Regions from separate parts of the Klebsiella sp. R445 genome, predicted to be linked through region 1. Evidence: predicted binding sites of a transcription regulator. Region 1 holds the regulator's gene; each other region holds the start of a gene.
What was found. The regulator CRP, encoded in region 1, controls carbon source genes, mostly activating them, when cyclic AMP is high. The targets are predictions, from matches to a motif close to ATGTGANNNNNNTCACAT.

Region 1 (3,615 bases):
ATACCAGCGAGCGCGGCCATTCCCGTGAAGCGGTAATGGATTCCGTGGTGCGTTCGATGGAGGACTACATCAACTTCATCACCCCGCAGTTTTCCCGTACCCATATCAACTTCCAGCGAGTCCCCACCGTCGATACCTCGAACCCGTTTGCGGCGAAAGGCATCCCTTCACTGGATGAAAGTTTTGTGGTGATCCACTTCCGTAATCTGCAGGATATCGATTTCCCGTGGCTGCTCGCGATGCTGCAGGGATCGTTTATCTCGCATATCAATACGCTGGTGGTTCCGGGGGGCAAAATGGGTCTGGCGATGGAGCTGATCATGACGCCGCTGGTAGAGCGCCTGATGGAAGGCAGAAAGATCGACTAGCCATAAAAAACCCCGGACGTATAACGACTGGGGTTGTTCTCTGCTACCTGGCACTATCCGGCCGTCAGTTAGCCTTCAATGACTTCATAGGTGTGGGTGATGTTGACTGCTTTTTGCAGCATCAGCGCCACCGAGCAATATTTCTCTGCCGACAGATCCACCGCACGCGATACCGCCGCATCCTTCAGCTCTTTGCCAGTCACAATGAAATGCATGTTGATATGGGTAAACAGGCGCGGCGCCTCTTCCCGGCGTTCAGAAGTCAGCTTCACCTCACAGTTGGTCACGTCGTGACGCCCTTTCTGCAAAATAGACACAACATCAATCGCGCTGCATCCGCCCGCCGCCATCAACACCATTTCCATCGGGCTTGGCGCTTTATCTCCGGAGTTGCCGTCCATCAGAATCTGGTGACCTGATGCGGACTCTCCGATGAAGGTTAACCCTTCAACCCATTTCACACGAGCTTGCATAAAATTTAACTCCGAGGTTGCAATTTTCCTGACAGATTACGCGCACATAACAATTCTCGCAACGGAAGGCGACCTACATCATGCTGAAGCAAGACACCAGGAGACATGCGGCAAAAGCTATGCTAAAACAGTCGGGATGCTACAGTATTACATTAATGTATTGCATGTATGCAGAGGAGTTCACATTACAGGCTGAAGAAAAATCACCAGCCATTTCCCAGGCATAGGGAAACAATACGATTGCATGCCCGGATGCCGTGTAGTGTCGGCACCCGGAGATAGCTTATAACAGAGGATAACCGCGCATGGTGCTTGGCAAACCGCAAACAGACCCTACCCTCGAATGGTTCTTGTCTCATTGCCATATTCATAAGTACCCATCGAAAAGCACGCTGATCCACCAGGGTGAAAAAGCAGAAACGTTGTACTACATCGTCAAAGGCTCTGTGGCTGTGCTCATCAAGGATGAAGAAGGTAAAGAGATGATCCTCTCTTACCTCAACCAGGGCGATTTCATCGGTGAATTAGGCTTGTTTGAAGAAGGCCAGGAGCGTAGCGCCTGGGTACGTGCAAAAACCGCATGTGAAGTGGCCGAAATCTCTTACAAAAAATTCCGTCAGTTGATCCAGGTTAACCCGGATATTCTGATGCGCTTGTCGTCGCAGATGGCTCGTCGTCTGCAGGTCACCTCCGAAAAAGTGGGTAACCTTGCCTTCCTCGACGTCACCGGTCGTATCGCTCAGACGCTGCTGAATCTGGCTAAACAGCCGGATGCCATGACCCACCCTGATGGTATGCAAATTAAAATTACCCGCCAGGAAATTGGTCAGATCGTCGGTTGTTCTCGTGAAACCGTCGGCCGTATTCTGAAGATGCTGGAAGATCAGAATCTGATCTCCGCACACGGTAAAACTATCGTCGTTTACGGTACGCGTTAAGTCGTTAAAACGGCGTGTTGCCCCCGCAATACGCCGTTTTTGTCTCCCCCTGATGTGGCGCAGGCTGATTTACCACCCGGAAGTCAACTATGCACTGCGGCAAACGCTGGTGTTGTGTTTGCCTGTCGCGGTCGGTCTTCTCCTCGGTCATCTGCAACAGGGTCTGCTGTTCTCCTTAGTGCCTGCCTGCTGTAACGTCGCCGGTCTGGACACCCCGCACAAACGCTTTTTCAAACGCCTGATCGTGGGTGGCTCGCTGTTTGCTGGCTGTAGCCTGGTGGTCCAGCTACTGCTGCAACAGGAGATCCCGCTGCCCCTGATCCTTAGCGGCCTGGCGCTGCTGCTTGGCGTGACGGCAGAGATTAGCTCGCTCCATGCCAGACTCCTCCCGGCCTCGCTGATTGCGGCCATCTTTACCCTGAGCCTTGCCGGGAACATGCCCATCTGGGAGCCGCTGTTGATCTACGCGCTCGGCACCTTGTGGTACGGATTGTTTAGCTGGTTCTGGTTCTGGCTCTGGCGTGAACAGCCGCTACGTGAATCCCTGAGCCTGCTCTACAGGGAGCTGGCTAACTACTGCGAAGCGAAATACAGCCTGCTGACTCAGCATATCGACCCGGCGACATCGCTCCCGCCGCTGCTCACTCGCCAGCAAAAGGTGGTGGACCTGATCACCCAGTGCTATCAGCAGATGCATATGCTGGCGGCGAACCAGCGCAACGATCACAAGCGCCTGCTGCGGGCGTTTCAGGTGGCGCTGGATCTACAGGAACATATCTCCGTCAGCCTGCATCAGCCTGAGGAAGTCCAGAAGCTGGTGGAGCGTAGCCACGCGGAGGCGGTGATCCGCTGGAACGCGCAAACCGTTGCCGCCCGTTTGCGGGTGCTGGCCGACGACATTCTGTACCATCGCTATCCGCAACGCTTTCATATGGATAAGCAGATTGGCGCGCTGGAGAAAATTGCCTGGCAGCACCCCGACAACCCGGTCGGGCAATTCTGTGCCTGGCACTTTAGCCGCATCGCCCGCGTGCTGCGTACCCAGCGCCCGCTGTATGCCCGCAACCTGATGGCAGATAAAGAACGCCGCCTGCCGCTGTTGCCTGCGCTAAAGCACTATCTCTCATGGAAATCGCCGGCGCTGCGCAATGCAGCGCGTATCTGCGTGATGCTCACTGCCGCCAGCCTGATGGGCAGCGCCCTGCACCTTCCCAAGCCTTACTGGATCTTAATGACGGTGCTTTTCGTCACCCAAAACGGCTACGGCGCGACGCGAGTGCGCATCGTCCATCGGGCGGCCGGCACCCTCGCAGGCCTCGCCATTGCCGGGCTGACGCTGCACTTTCACGTTCCCGATGGCTATACTCTGACCGCGCTGCTGATCATTACGCTGCTGAGCTACCTGATTATTCGCAAGCACTACGGCTGGGCGATGGTCGGCTTTACCGTGACGGCGGTATATACCCTGCAGCTGCTGACACTTAACGGCGAGCAGTACATTGTCGCCAGGCTTATCGATACGCTTATCGGCTGCCTGATCGCCTTTGGCGGAATGGTCTGGCTGTGGCCACAGTGGCAGAGCGGGCTGCTACGTAAAAACGCCCACGACGCGCTGGAGGCCGATCAGGAGGCCCTCCGGCTGATCCTCAGCGACGATCACCAGGCTCCGGCGCTGGCCTATCGCCGCATGCGCGTCAATCAGGCACATAACTCGCTGTTTAACTCATTGAACCAGGCCATGCAGGAGCCAGGGTTTAACTCGCATTATCTGGAAGATATGAAGCTGTGGGTTACCCACAGCCAGTTTATTGTTGAGCACATCAACGCGATGACCAC
Region 2 (3,615 bases), 1.2 Mb from region 1:
AAGCGCGTCACCACAAATTGGTGGCGGTGGGGGAAATCGGCCTCGATCTGTATCGTGAAGACCCGCAGTTTGACCGCCAGGTGCAGATCCTTGAGGCGCAACTGCGGCTGGCGAAGCGTTACGATCTGCCGGTGATCCTTCATTCCCGTCGCACCCACGATAAGCTGGCGATGCTGCTGAAAAAACACGCTCTGCCGCGGACCGGAGTGGTCCACGGGTTTGCGGGCAGCCTGCAGCAGGCGGAACGTTTCGTGCAGTCCGGCTACAAAATCGGTGTCGGAGGGACCATTACCTATCCGCGTGCCAGTAAGACCCGGGAGGTGATGGCGCGGCTGCCGCTGTCGGCGCTGCTGCTGGAAACGGATGCCCCGGATATGCCGCTCAATGGTTTTCAGGGGGAGCCTAACCGCCCTGAACAGGCGGCACGGGTGTTTACCGTCCTGTGCGAGCTCCGCCGCGAGCCGCCAGAGGTCATCGCGCAGGCCTTGCTCGACAATACCACCGCGCTGTTTACCCTGGCGTAAATCCCTTTTGGTGATGCGAGTCTCATTCTTGCCTTTTTATCTCATTGTTTTGCTTTAAAACTGAGAGTTAAGGCAAGAAAGATAGTTTCATGCCGTTATAATCCTGTTTTTAGTGCTGAACTATCAATACACAGGGACTCTGTATGCAAATCATCATGGGACTTATCGGCATGGTAGTGCTGTTAGCTATTGCCGTGCTCCTCTCCAATAACCGAAAAGCGATTAACCTGCGCACCGTCTTTGGCGCCTGGATGATTCAGGTGGGGATCGGGGCGTTAGTGCTCTATGTTCCTGCCGGGCGCAAGGTGCTGCTGGCGATGTCCGAAGGCGTCGCCAACGTGATTGCCTATGGCAATGAAGGTATCGGCTTTATCTTCGGCGGTCTGGTCTCCGACAAGATGTTTGAAGTCTTTGGCGGCGGCGGGTTTGTCTTCGCGCTGCGCGTCCTGCCGGTTATCGTCTTTTTCTCCTCGCTGATTGCCGTGCTCTACTATCTGGGCATTATGCAGTTTGTTATCCGCATCCTTGGTGGCTCGCTGCGTGCGGTTTTAAAAACCTCGCGTACGGAATCCCTGTCCGCGACGGCGAATATCTTCGTCGGGCAGACAGAAGCGCCGCTGGTGGTGCGTCCCTATATCGCGACCATGACCCGCTCTGAACTCTTTGCGGTGATGTGCGGTGGTCTGGCGTCGGTGGCCGGTTCGGTGCTGGCCGGCTATGCCCAGATGGGCGTGCCGCTCGAGTATCTGATTGCCGCCTCCTTTATGGCGGCGCCGGGTGGCTTGCTGTTTGCCAAAATTATCGTGCCGGAAACCGAGACCCCAGACGACCGACCTTCCCGCGATAAAAACGTTGCGGATCCGGACGCCCCGGCAAACGTACTGGATGCGGCAGCATCCGGCGCGGCCTCCGGCATGCAGTTAGCCCTGAACGTCGGCGCCATGTTGCTGGCTTTCATCGCGCTGATTGCGCTGCTTAACGGTATCCTGTCGGGCGTCGGCGGCTGGTTTAATCATCCGGATCTGTCGCTGCAGATGATCCTCGGCTGGGTCTTCTCACCGCTGGCGTGGGTGATTGGCGTGCCATGGCATGAGGCCAATGTCGCCGGTTCCTTTATCGGTCAGAAGCTGATTATTAACGAGTTTGTGGCCTATATGAACTTTGGCGAGTACCTGAAAGCCGATGCCGATGTTGCGGCGGCGGGCCTGCAGGTGATTTCGGCCCAGACCAAAGCCATCATCTCCTTTGCGCTGTGCGGGTTTGCCAACCTGTCGTCTATCGCGATTTTGATCGGCGGGCTGGGCGGCATGGCGCCGAACCGTCGTCAGGAGATCGCACAGCTTGGCTTGCGTGCCGTGGCCGCAGGTACGCTCTCCAATCTGATGAGCGCCACCATCGCCGGGGTGTTCCTCGCCCTGTAGTGAGGTTACCGGCATCGTGCCGGTAGCCATACCGGCGGCAATGTGCCGCCGGTTCCTCTTCTCTGTGTGATAATTCCATCACTTCTGGCCGTGAAATAAAATCGATTACTTTCAATACCTAAGTCTGTTTATGGCGATTTATTATGCGATGAATGTTGGTTGTGGTCGAGATCTCTCACATCTTTATGTTATTATAATAACATCATCACGCGATGAGGAATTCTGGTTATGCTTAAAGCAGACTTAAAGAAAACCTGTCGCTCGCAGGAGAGATGCTGCGCTTGTTTAAGTGATGAATGTCACATTAAAGTAATGCAAATTCGCAATGAGTTTTCATTAACTGTGATGGATGTCGAAGTGTAACCGCGAGGCGATGTTACAATAGTAACAGACTCGCAAGGTGAACAAACCATTGAACGGCACTACGCCCTCGGAGTATGAAATGACCGATTTATCTGCAAGCAGCCTGCGCGCGTTGAAACTGATGGACCTGACTACGCTGAATGACGATGACACCAATGAAAAGGTGATCGCGCTGTGCCATCAGGCGAAAACGCCGGTAGGAAATACTGCCGCTATCTGTATTTATCCGCGCTTTATCCCTATTGCCCGTAAAACGCTGAACGAGCAGGGTACCCCGGACATCCGCATTGCGACGGTAACCAACTTCCCGCACGGTAACGATGATATCGATATCGCGCTGGCAGAAACCCGCGCGGCTATCGCCTACGGCGCGGACGAAGTTGACGTGGTCTTCCCGTATCGTGCGCTGATCGCCGGTAACGAGCAGATCGGTTTCGATCTGGTTAAAGCCTGTAAAGACGCTTGTGCAGCGGCGAACGTACTGCTGAAAGTGATCATCGAAACCGGTGAGCTGAAAGAAGAAGCGTTAATCCGTAAAGCCTCTGAAATTTCTATCAAAGCGGGTGCGGATTTCATCAAAACCTCTACCGGTAAAGTGCCGGTTAACGCCACGCCGGAAAGCGCACGCATCATGCTGGAAGTGATCCGCGATATGGGCGTTCAGAAAACCGTTGGTTTTAAACCTGCGGGCGGTGTGCGCAGCGCCGAAGACGCACAACAGTTCCTGGCGATTGCCGACGAACTGTTTGGTGCAGACTGGGCTGATTCTCGCCACTACCGTTTTGGCGCATCCAGCCTGTTGGCCAGCCTGTTGAAAGCGCTGGGCCACGGCGATGGTAAGAGCGCAAGCGCATATTAATTCTCCTTTCGCGGCGGGTTTTCCGCCGCACTTAACCTGATTCCTCGGGGGGTACCGTGTTTCTCGCACAAGAAATTATTCGTAAAAAACGCGATGGTCACGCGCTGAGCGATGAAGAAATCCGTTTCTTTATCAACGGCATTCGTGATAACACCGTGTCGGAAGGGCAGATTGCCGCCCTGGCGATGACCATTTTCTTCCATGATATGAGCATGCCGGAACGCGTCTCGCTGACCATGGCGATGCGGGACTCCGGAACCGTCCTCGACTGGAAAAGCCTGAACCTGAACGGCCCGATTGTGGATAAACACTCCACCGGCGGCGTTGGTGACGTAACATCACTGATGCTGGGCCCGATGGTGGCGGCGTGCGGCGGCTATGTGCCGATGATTTCCGGGCGTGGTCTGGGCCATACCGGGGGCACGCTCGACAAACTGGAAGCCATTCC
Region 3 (3,615 bases), 1.1 Mb from region 1:
CCCGTGCTCAGCTGCTGGATTCTGACGGCCTGCTGCGCCAGTCGTCCGACCCGTATATCCTGATGCGCGAAGCGTACTTCCAGCGTCATGACTTTATCGCCAACGGCGGTAAACTCACGCCGGCCGATAACCCGAACGCTCAGGCGATTCAGGACGATCTGAAAGATATCGATTCGCAGTAAGTCATCGCGAGATATAAATCGCGAGAAAATAAAAAGGGTGAACATGATGTTCACCCTTTTTTTATATCGTCAGACTATCAGAAGCGGTAGTTGAAGTTCGCGCCGTACAGCCACGCGGTACCTTCTGAACGGAAGGTGTAAGGACCTTCTTTAATTTCGACGTGCTGACCGTGCATGTAAGACACACCCACGTCAACGGAAGCATCTTTGTTGAAGGCGTAGGTGGTACCCGCGCTCAGCCACAGACGATCCTGATCCGGGATGGAAATAGAACGGGTGCTTGCCGGAACCGGGCTATCATCGAAGGCGATACCGGTACGGAAGGTCCAGTTATCGTCATAGTAATAGGTGGTCCCCAGCGCGATGCGATAGGCGTCTTTAAAGCTTTCATCTTTATAGAACAGCGTCTCGCCATTGCTGCCGGTGGCTTTCAGCTCCTGGAACTGGCTCCAGCTGGTGTAGGTCAGGCTATAGTGAACGGCCCACTGTGGCGCCACGCGGTTATAACCAGACAGCTCCCACATTTCAGGCAGGTTCAGGGTCAGAGAACCATCGGTTGTTTGACCGTTGGTGCCCGCCGGCAGGCCGAAGTTACCAAGGATCTGGTTGTAGGCTGACGGTAAGCTACTCTTGTAGTTACCATCAAAGTCGATTTTGACTTCTGAACGGTAGGTGAAGCCGTAACGGTTATTCTTGTCAATTTCATACAGAATACCGGCGTTCCAGCCAAAGCCCCAGGCGTTGCCGTTGAGGTGAGCAATTTGTGTATCGGCAGGAATTTGCGATACCGGGCCTGCCAGCTGCGGCGGCAGTGCGCCAGAGCCCGCAACGATTTGCCCTAAATCACCCGCATAGCGTTCGATCTTCGCTTTCGCATAGACCGCATCAAACCCTAAACCAAAACTCCAGTTGCTGTTCAGGCGATAGGCGCCGCTCAGGTTGAAGTTAGCGGTGGTGAGGTCTGTTTTTCCGCCCATGCTACCGGCTGCATAATCGTCAGCATACTCGGTGGCCAGGCCATAGTTAGAGGTAATTGACGCCCCCCAACCGAACTGATCGTTAATCGGGGAAACAAAGTGGAAGTTTGGTACCCACGCGGTTGGCGCAATGTTATCCGCATTCAGGCTTTTCCCCGTCGGGGAGGTGCCGGAAATATTAACATTCGGATCGACAAACACGGCGCCCGCAGACATCGTCGGGCGATCAAACATCATAATCAGCGCTGGGTTACGGCTGGCGTTGCCCGCATCGTCAGCAATTGCACCTTCACCGGAATAGGCACGACCAAGGCCAGATGAAGAGAATTCGTTTAACTGAAAGCCTGCTGACCAGGCTTGTGTTGAAACAAGTGCTACAGCCACTGCGAGGGCAGATTGGGTAAAGCGGGTTTTCTGGCTCATGCCCATAACCTCATTGAGTTATTTTTATTTAAACTATGTTACATGCCGTAACAGAAGCGCGAAGTGTAGGGTCTGCTTTACGACAGAGAAATCAGACCAGTGCGCTGAGTATAGGTCTGACCAGATGAGATGTTGCAAGTTTGTTTATGAGATTTTTCAATTGTGATGCGAAAAAAGCGATCCAGCTGGCAAATTTGCCCCCACAGGTATTAGCCAAAGCGGGTATTTCTTGTTTTGGATCATTTTTAAGTGTGATTTCGGTCACTTAGGACTTTTGTTGTCATTAACGACTGGAGGCCGCTCCCGGCCGGGCGTAAAATAAGCATATTAATTGTCTGGCACCATTGAGTGCATATACAGAGGAAATCTACGATGAGTAAAGTTAGTGCAGATGAAACCCCGGTTTGCTGCTGTATGGATGTTGGCACCATTATGGACAACACCGATTGCACCGCCTCTTACAGCCGCGTGTTTGCCAACCGCGCTGAAGCAGACGAAACGCTTGCTGCGTTGACTGAAAGAGCCCGTGGCGTGGAGTCTGAGCCGTGCAAAATCACCCCGACATTTACTGATGTCGAAGGCGGCGTACAGATGGACATCGATTTTGTCTTCAGCTGCGAAGCTGAAACCCTGATTTTCCAGCTCGGCCTGCGTTAATTCCCCCAACGCCCCCATCTGCGGGGCGTTGTCTTTTCCATTCAATGTGTTTTGGCTCCCACTTTTTCTCTTCACCGATTGGCTTAATGTAAAAAATTAGTTAAAACTGTTATCAGGTCAGACCACTTGGTTTTATCGGTTAACAGGGGAAAGTCATGAGTCAGGCATTACCGCTTGTCACCCGTCAGGGCGATCGCATTGCCATTGTCAGCGGTTTACGTACCCCGTTTGCCCGTCAGGCAACGGTATTTCACGGTGTTCCCGCCGTCGATTTGGGAAAAATGGTCATCAGTGAAATGCTGGCTCGCAGCGACATCCCCCCGGAAATGATCGAACAACTGGTGTTTGGCCAGGTGGTTCAGATGCCGGAAGCTCCTAATATTGCTCGCGAAATTGTGCTTGGTACCGGCATGAGCGTGCACACCGATGCCTACAGCGTAAGCCGCGCCTGCGCCACCAGTTTTCAGGCCGTTGCCAACGTGGCGGAAAGCCTGATGGCCGGGACTATCAACGCCGGTATTGCCGGCGGCGCTGACTCTTCCTCCGTATTACCTATCGGCGTCAGTAAAAAACTGGCCCGCACGCTGGTGGACGCCAATAAAGCACGAACCCTCGGACAGCGCCTGAAGCTGTTCTCCCGACTACGTCTGCGCGATCTTTTGCCGGTACCGCCTGCGGTGGCGGAATATTCGACTGGATTACGCATGGGTGATACCGCGGAGCAGATGGCGAAAAGCTGGGGCATTACCCGCGAACAGCAGGATGCGCTGGCGCATCGTTCGCACCAGCTGGCCGCCAAAGCCTGGGAAGAGGGCAAGCTGGCGGCAGAAGTGATGACCGCCTATGCACCGCCGTTCCGCGAGCCGCTGGAAAATGACAACAACATTCGTAAAAATTCAACTCTGGCTGATTACCAAAAGTTACGGCCGGCATTCGATCGTAAACATGGGACGGTCACCGCTGCCAACAGTACGCCGTTAACCGACGGCGCGGCGGCAGTCATCATGATGACCGAATCCCGTGCCAGATCGCTGGGAATAACCCCGCTGGGCTACCTGCGCAGCTACGCCTTTACCGCCATTGATGTGCGCCAGGACATGCTCCTGGGGCCGGCCTGGTCAACGCCGCTGGCGCTGGAGCGGGCGGGGTTAACGCTGGCTGATTTAACGCTGATCGACATGCATGAAGCTTTTGCTGCGCAAACGCTGGCGAATCTGCAATGTCTTGCCAGCGAGCGTTTCGCCCGCGAAGTCCTGGGCCGTTCGCAGGCCACCGGGGAAGTGGATGAGAGCAAATTTAACGTGCTGGGCGGTTCCATCGCTTACGGGCACCCCTTCGCCGCCACCGGCGCGCGGATGATCACTCAGACGCTGCAT
Region 4 (3,615 bases), 480 kb from region 1:
TGGCAATAAAGGCCTGTACACGCCCTTTCGCCACGATGACGCCGGTAACCGCACCGATTGCCGCGCCTAACGCCAACGCACCAGCAATCGCCACCAGCGCATTGACCTCCAGGCCCACAATCGACGCGGCAACCGCGCCGGTCAGCGCCAGCAGAGAACCGACGGACAGGTCGATCCCTGAGGTCAGAATGACCAGCGTCATCCCAACGGCCATTATGGCGTTGACCGACGTCTGTTGCAGGATATTGAACAGGTTATTGACGGTAAAAAAGTTGGGGCTCATGGTCGACACAATCGCTATCAGCACCAACAGAGCAATTAACGATTTTTGCTCCATCAGCCATGCTTTCGTGAAATAGCGGCGACCAGAAACAGCCTGGGTTGTCATCTTTTTTACTCCTGATTCACACGGTTAAGCTTGCCCACAGCGGCAGCCATCAATACTTCCTGGGTGGCCTGCTCGCGTGTAAATTCACCGCCGAGATGCCCTTCATGCATCACAATGATGCGATCGCTCATGCCTAACACTTCCGGCATCTCCGAGGAGACCAGAATGATGCTCAGACCATCGGCTTTAAACTGGTTGATCAGCTGGTAGATCTCTTTCTTCGCCCCGACGTCCACGCCACGGGTGGGCTCATCAAGGATCAGCACTTTTGGCCGCGTCATCAGCCCGCGGGCAATCGCCACTTTCTGCTGGTTACCGCCGGAAAGCAGGCCAATCGCCTGTTCCATTGACGGCGTTTTCACATTGAATAAGCGGATAAAGTCGCTCACCGCCTGCTGTTCATCGCCATGTTTCAGGCGACCGCCGGCATGGCTGAAATAGCGCAACGCAGTTAAAGACATGTTTTCTTTCACCGACATACCGAGCACTAAACCATCGCGCTTACGGTCTTCGGAGATATAGACAATACCGTTTGCCAGGCCATCCTGAGGAGAGCGGGTCACCACTTCATGCCCGTCGAGGGTGACGCTACCGCTGTGCCGCGCCAGCGCGCCGTACAGCACTTTCATCAGTTCCGTTCGTCCGGCGCCCATCAGCCCGGCGACGCCGAGGATTTCACCCTGACGCAGGGTGAAAGTGACATTTTCAACGCCCGGCCCGCACAGGTTATCCACCTTGAGGCGAATAGCCCCCGGCGCTTTATCCAGATGCGGGTACTGATCTTCCAGCTTGCGGCCGACCATCATTTCGATCAGCAGATCTTCATTGAGGCTGGCGACTTCACGCTCGGCGATAAACTGCCCGTCGCGGAAGACCGTCACATCGTCGCAAATCTCAAAGATCTCTTTCATGCGGTGGGAGATATAGACAATCCCGCGCCCTTGCGCTTTTAGCTCGCGAATGACGCGGAACAGGGATTCGGTTTCGGTATCGGTCAGGGCATCCGTCGGTTCATCCATAATGATGACCTTCGACTCGAAGCTAAGCACTTTGGCGATCTCAACCATCTGCTGATCGCCAATCGACAGATCGCCCACCAGCTTCTGGCTGTTAAAGCGTAAGTTCAGCTTCGCCAACAGCTTGTCGGATTCGGCATACATCGTTTTCCAGTCGATTTTGCCAAACCGGTTAACGAACTCGCGACCGAGGAAAATGTTTTCCGCGATCGTCAGTTGAGGAATCAGGTTCAGTTCCTGATGGATAATGCCGATACCAGCTTCCTGGGAGGATTTCGGTCCGTTGAAGGTGACCTCTTTCCCCAGCCACAGCAGGGAGCCTGCATCGCGGGCATAGATACCGGTCAGCACCTTCATCATGGTGGATTTGCCGGCACCGTTCTCCCCGACCAGCGCCATCACGCGGCCAGCATAGACATTCAGCGAGGCGCCGGAGAGCGCCTTCACGCCAGGGAACGCTTTATCGATCCCTTTTAATTGCAGTAAGGCTTCCATATCGGCGACCTCAGAACGTTACGCCGGCACAGAGAATAACGTTCGCATACGGGGAACACTCCCCGCTGCGAATCACCGCCTGACTCTCAGCGGTTTGTTTTTTGAACTGCTCATGACTGGTGTAACGAATATCAATGATATTTCCCTGGTGTTGCTGCAGCTGCTCGAGGTGAGTGAGCAACGTCGCATGGAGCTGCGGATTATGCGTTTTGATCTCTTCCGCCAGGATCGCCGCTTCAACCTGCATTTCCGCCGTGACCACCTCCAGAACCTGCATAAAGGAGGGAACGCCCTGAGTTAGCGCCATATCAATGCGCATGCTGCTGTGAGGAACCGGTAAACCAGCATCACAGACCACCAGCGTATCGGTATGACCCAGGCGCGAGATAACCGAGGAAATATCAGCGTTAAGTACGGTGCCTTTTTTCATTTTTCTCTTTTGCTCCATTAGCGAAACGTTTCGCTGAGATAAGTATTGTCAATTAACGAGCGGAAAACCATCATCAGAGGAGAGAAATGTGATCGCCATCGAAACGTTTCGCGAACGCGGAGAAGAAATGTGAAGCGGGGCAAAAGGTAACAAAAAGCCCTTCACGAGGAAGGGCTTCAGGAACATCAGATTTCGACCTGGGTACCCAGTTCGATGACCCGATTTGGCGGGATTTCGAACTGATCCGGCGCCCTCAGGGCATTGCGCTGCAGCAGGAGATACAATTTCCCGCGCAGGCGCAGGTACCACGGCCGCTTGCCGATAATCAGCGATTCATGCGACATAAAGAACGAGGTTTCCATCATCCGGCAGCTCAGGCCTTCCAGTCCGCAGCGGTGGAACACTTCTTCGACGTTCGGCGTTTCGCGCCAGCCATAGCTGGCCACCACGCGCCAGAACGATGGCGAAATCTGCTCGATCTGGACCCGACGCACATTGTGTACATAAGGCGCATCTTCGGTCCGCAGCGTCAGGAGGATCACCCGCTCGTGCAGCACCTTGTTGTGCTTGAGGTTATGCAGCAGGGCAAACGGAATCACGTTCAGCGCACGGGACATATACACCGCGGTTCCCGGCACGCGAACCGGCGGCGATTTCTCCAGGGAAGAGATCATCGCTTCCAGTGAGTTGCCGTGCTCGTGCATACGGCGCAGCAGGCGGAAACGCTCGCTCTTCCAGGTGGTCATCACCGTGAACATCACCAGCCCCAGCGTCAACGGCAGCCAGCCACCGGACACAATCTTATCGAGGTTGGCCGAGAACAGCGGCAGGTCAATGCACATGAAGCCGATAAGCAGCAACGCCACCACGAACTTATTCCAGTGCCAGTTTTTACGCGCAACGGTGGTGAAGAGGATGGTCGTCAGCACCATGGTCCCGGTCACCGCAATCCCGTACGCCGCCGCCAGATTGGAGGAGTGCTCAAAGCTGATGATGACGATAACCACCGAGACGTACAACAGCCAGTTGATGAACGGGATATAAATCTGACCCGATTCCATTTCCGACGTATGGATGATGCGCATCGGCGACAGATAGCCCAGACGAACCGCCTGGCGCGTCAGGGAGAAGACGCCCGAAATAACCGCCTGCGACGCGATGACCGTCGCCAGCGCGGCGAGGATCAGCATCGGGATCAGCGCCCATTCCGGCGCCAGCAGGAAGAAGGGGTTTTTAATCGCTTCCGGGTGCTTTAACAGCAGCGCACCCTGGCCGAAGTAGTTGAG

Region 2: the regulator CRP is predicted to act here: its motif matches at 2,233-2,250, upstream of deoC (deoxyribose-phosphate aldolase).
Region 3: the regulator CRP is predicted to act here: its motif matches at 1,832-1,849, upstream of ACMYSN_RS22165 (YfcZ/YiiS family protein).
Region 4: the regulator CRP is predicted to act here: its motif matches at 2,416-2,433, upstream of rbsD (D-ribose pyranase).

Annotation. Positions count from the first base shown of each region.
Region 1 is NZ_CP180446.1:3,622,038-3,625,652, reverse strand. Features, by position in the region: gene ACMYSN_RS16865 (phosphoribulokinase) at 1-368, shown strand, start outside; gene ACMYSN_RS16860 (OsmC family protein) at 437-841, opposite strand; gene crp (cAMP-activated global transcriptional regulator CRP) at 1,147-1,779, shown strand; gene ACMYSN_RS16850 (YccS/YhfK family putative transporter) at 1,832-3,615, shown strand, end outside.
Region 2 is NZ_CP180446.1:2,464,982-2,468,596, reverse strand. Features, by position in the region: gene ACMYSN_RS11475 (amidohydrolase family protein) at 1-524, shown strand, start outside; gene ACMYSN_RS11470 (NupC/NupG family nucleoside CNT transporter) at 668-1,945, shown strand; gene deoC (deoxyribose-phosphate aldolase) at 2,388-3,167, shown strand; gene deoA (thymidine phosphorylase) at 3,224-3,615, shown strand, end outside.
Region 3 is NZ_CP180446.1:4,686,595-4,690,209, forward strand. Features, by position in the region: gene mlaA (phospholipid-binding lipoprotein MlaA) at 1-182, shown strand, start outside; gene fadL (long-chain fatty acid transporter FadL) at 260-1,582, opposite strand; gene ACMYSN_RS22165 (YfcZ/YiiS family protein) at 1,955-2,239, shown strand; gene fadI (acetyl-CoA C-acyltransferase FadI) at 2,395-3,615, shown strand, end outside.
Region 4 is NZ_CP180446.1:3,139,811-3,143,425, forward strand. Features, by position in the region: gene rbsC (ribose ABC transporter permease) at 1-388, opposite strand, end outside; gene rbsA (ribose ABC transporter ATP-binding protein RbsA) at 394-1,899, opposite strand; gene rbsD (D-ribose pyranase) at 1,910-2,329, opposite strand; gene kup (low affinity potassium transporter Kup) at 2,515-3,615, opposite strand, start outside.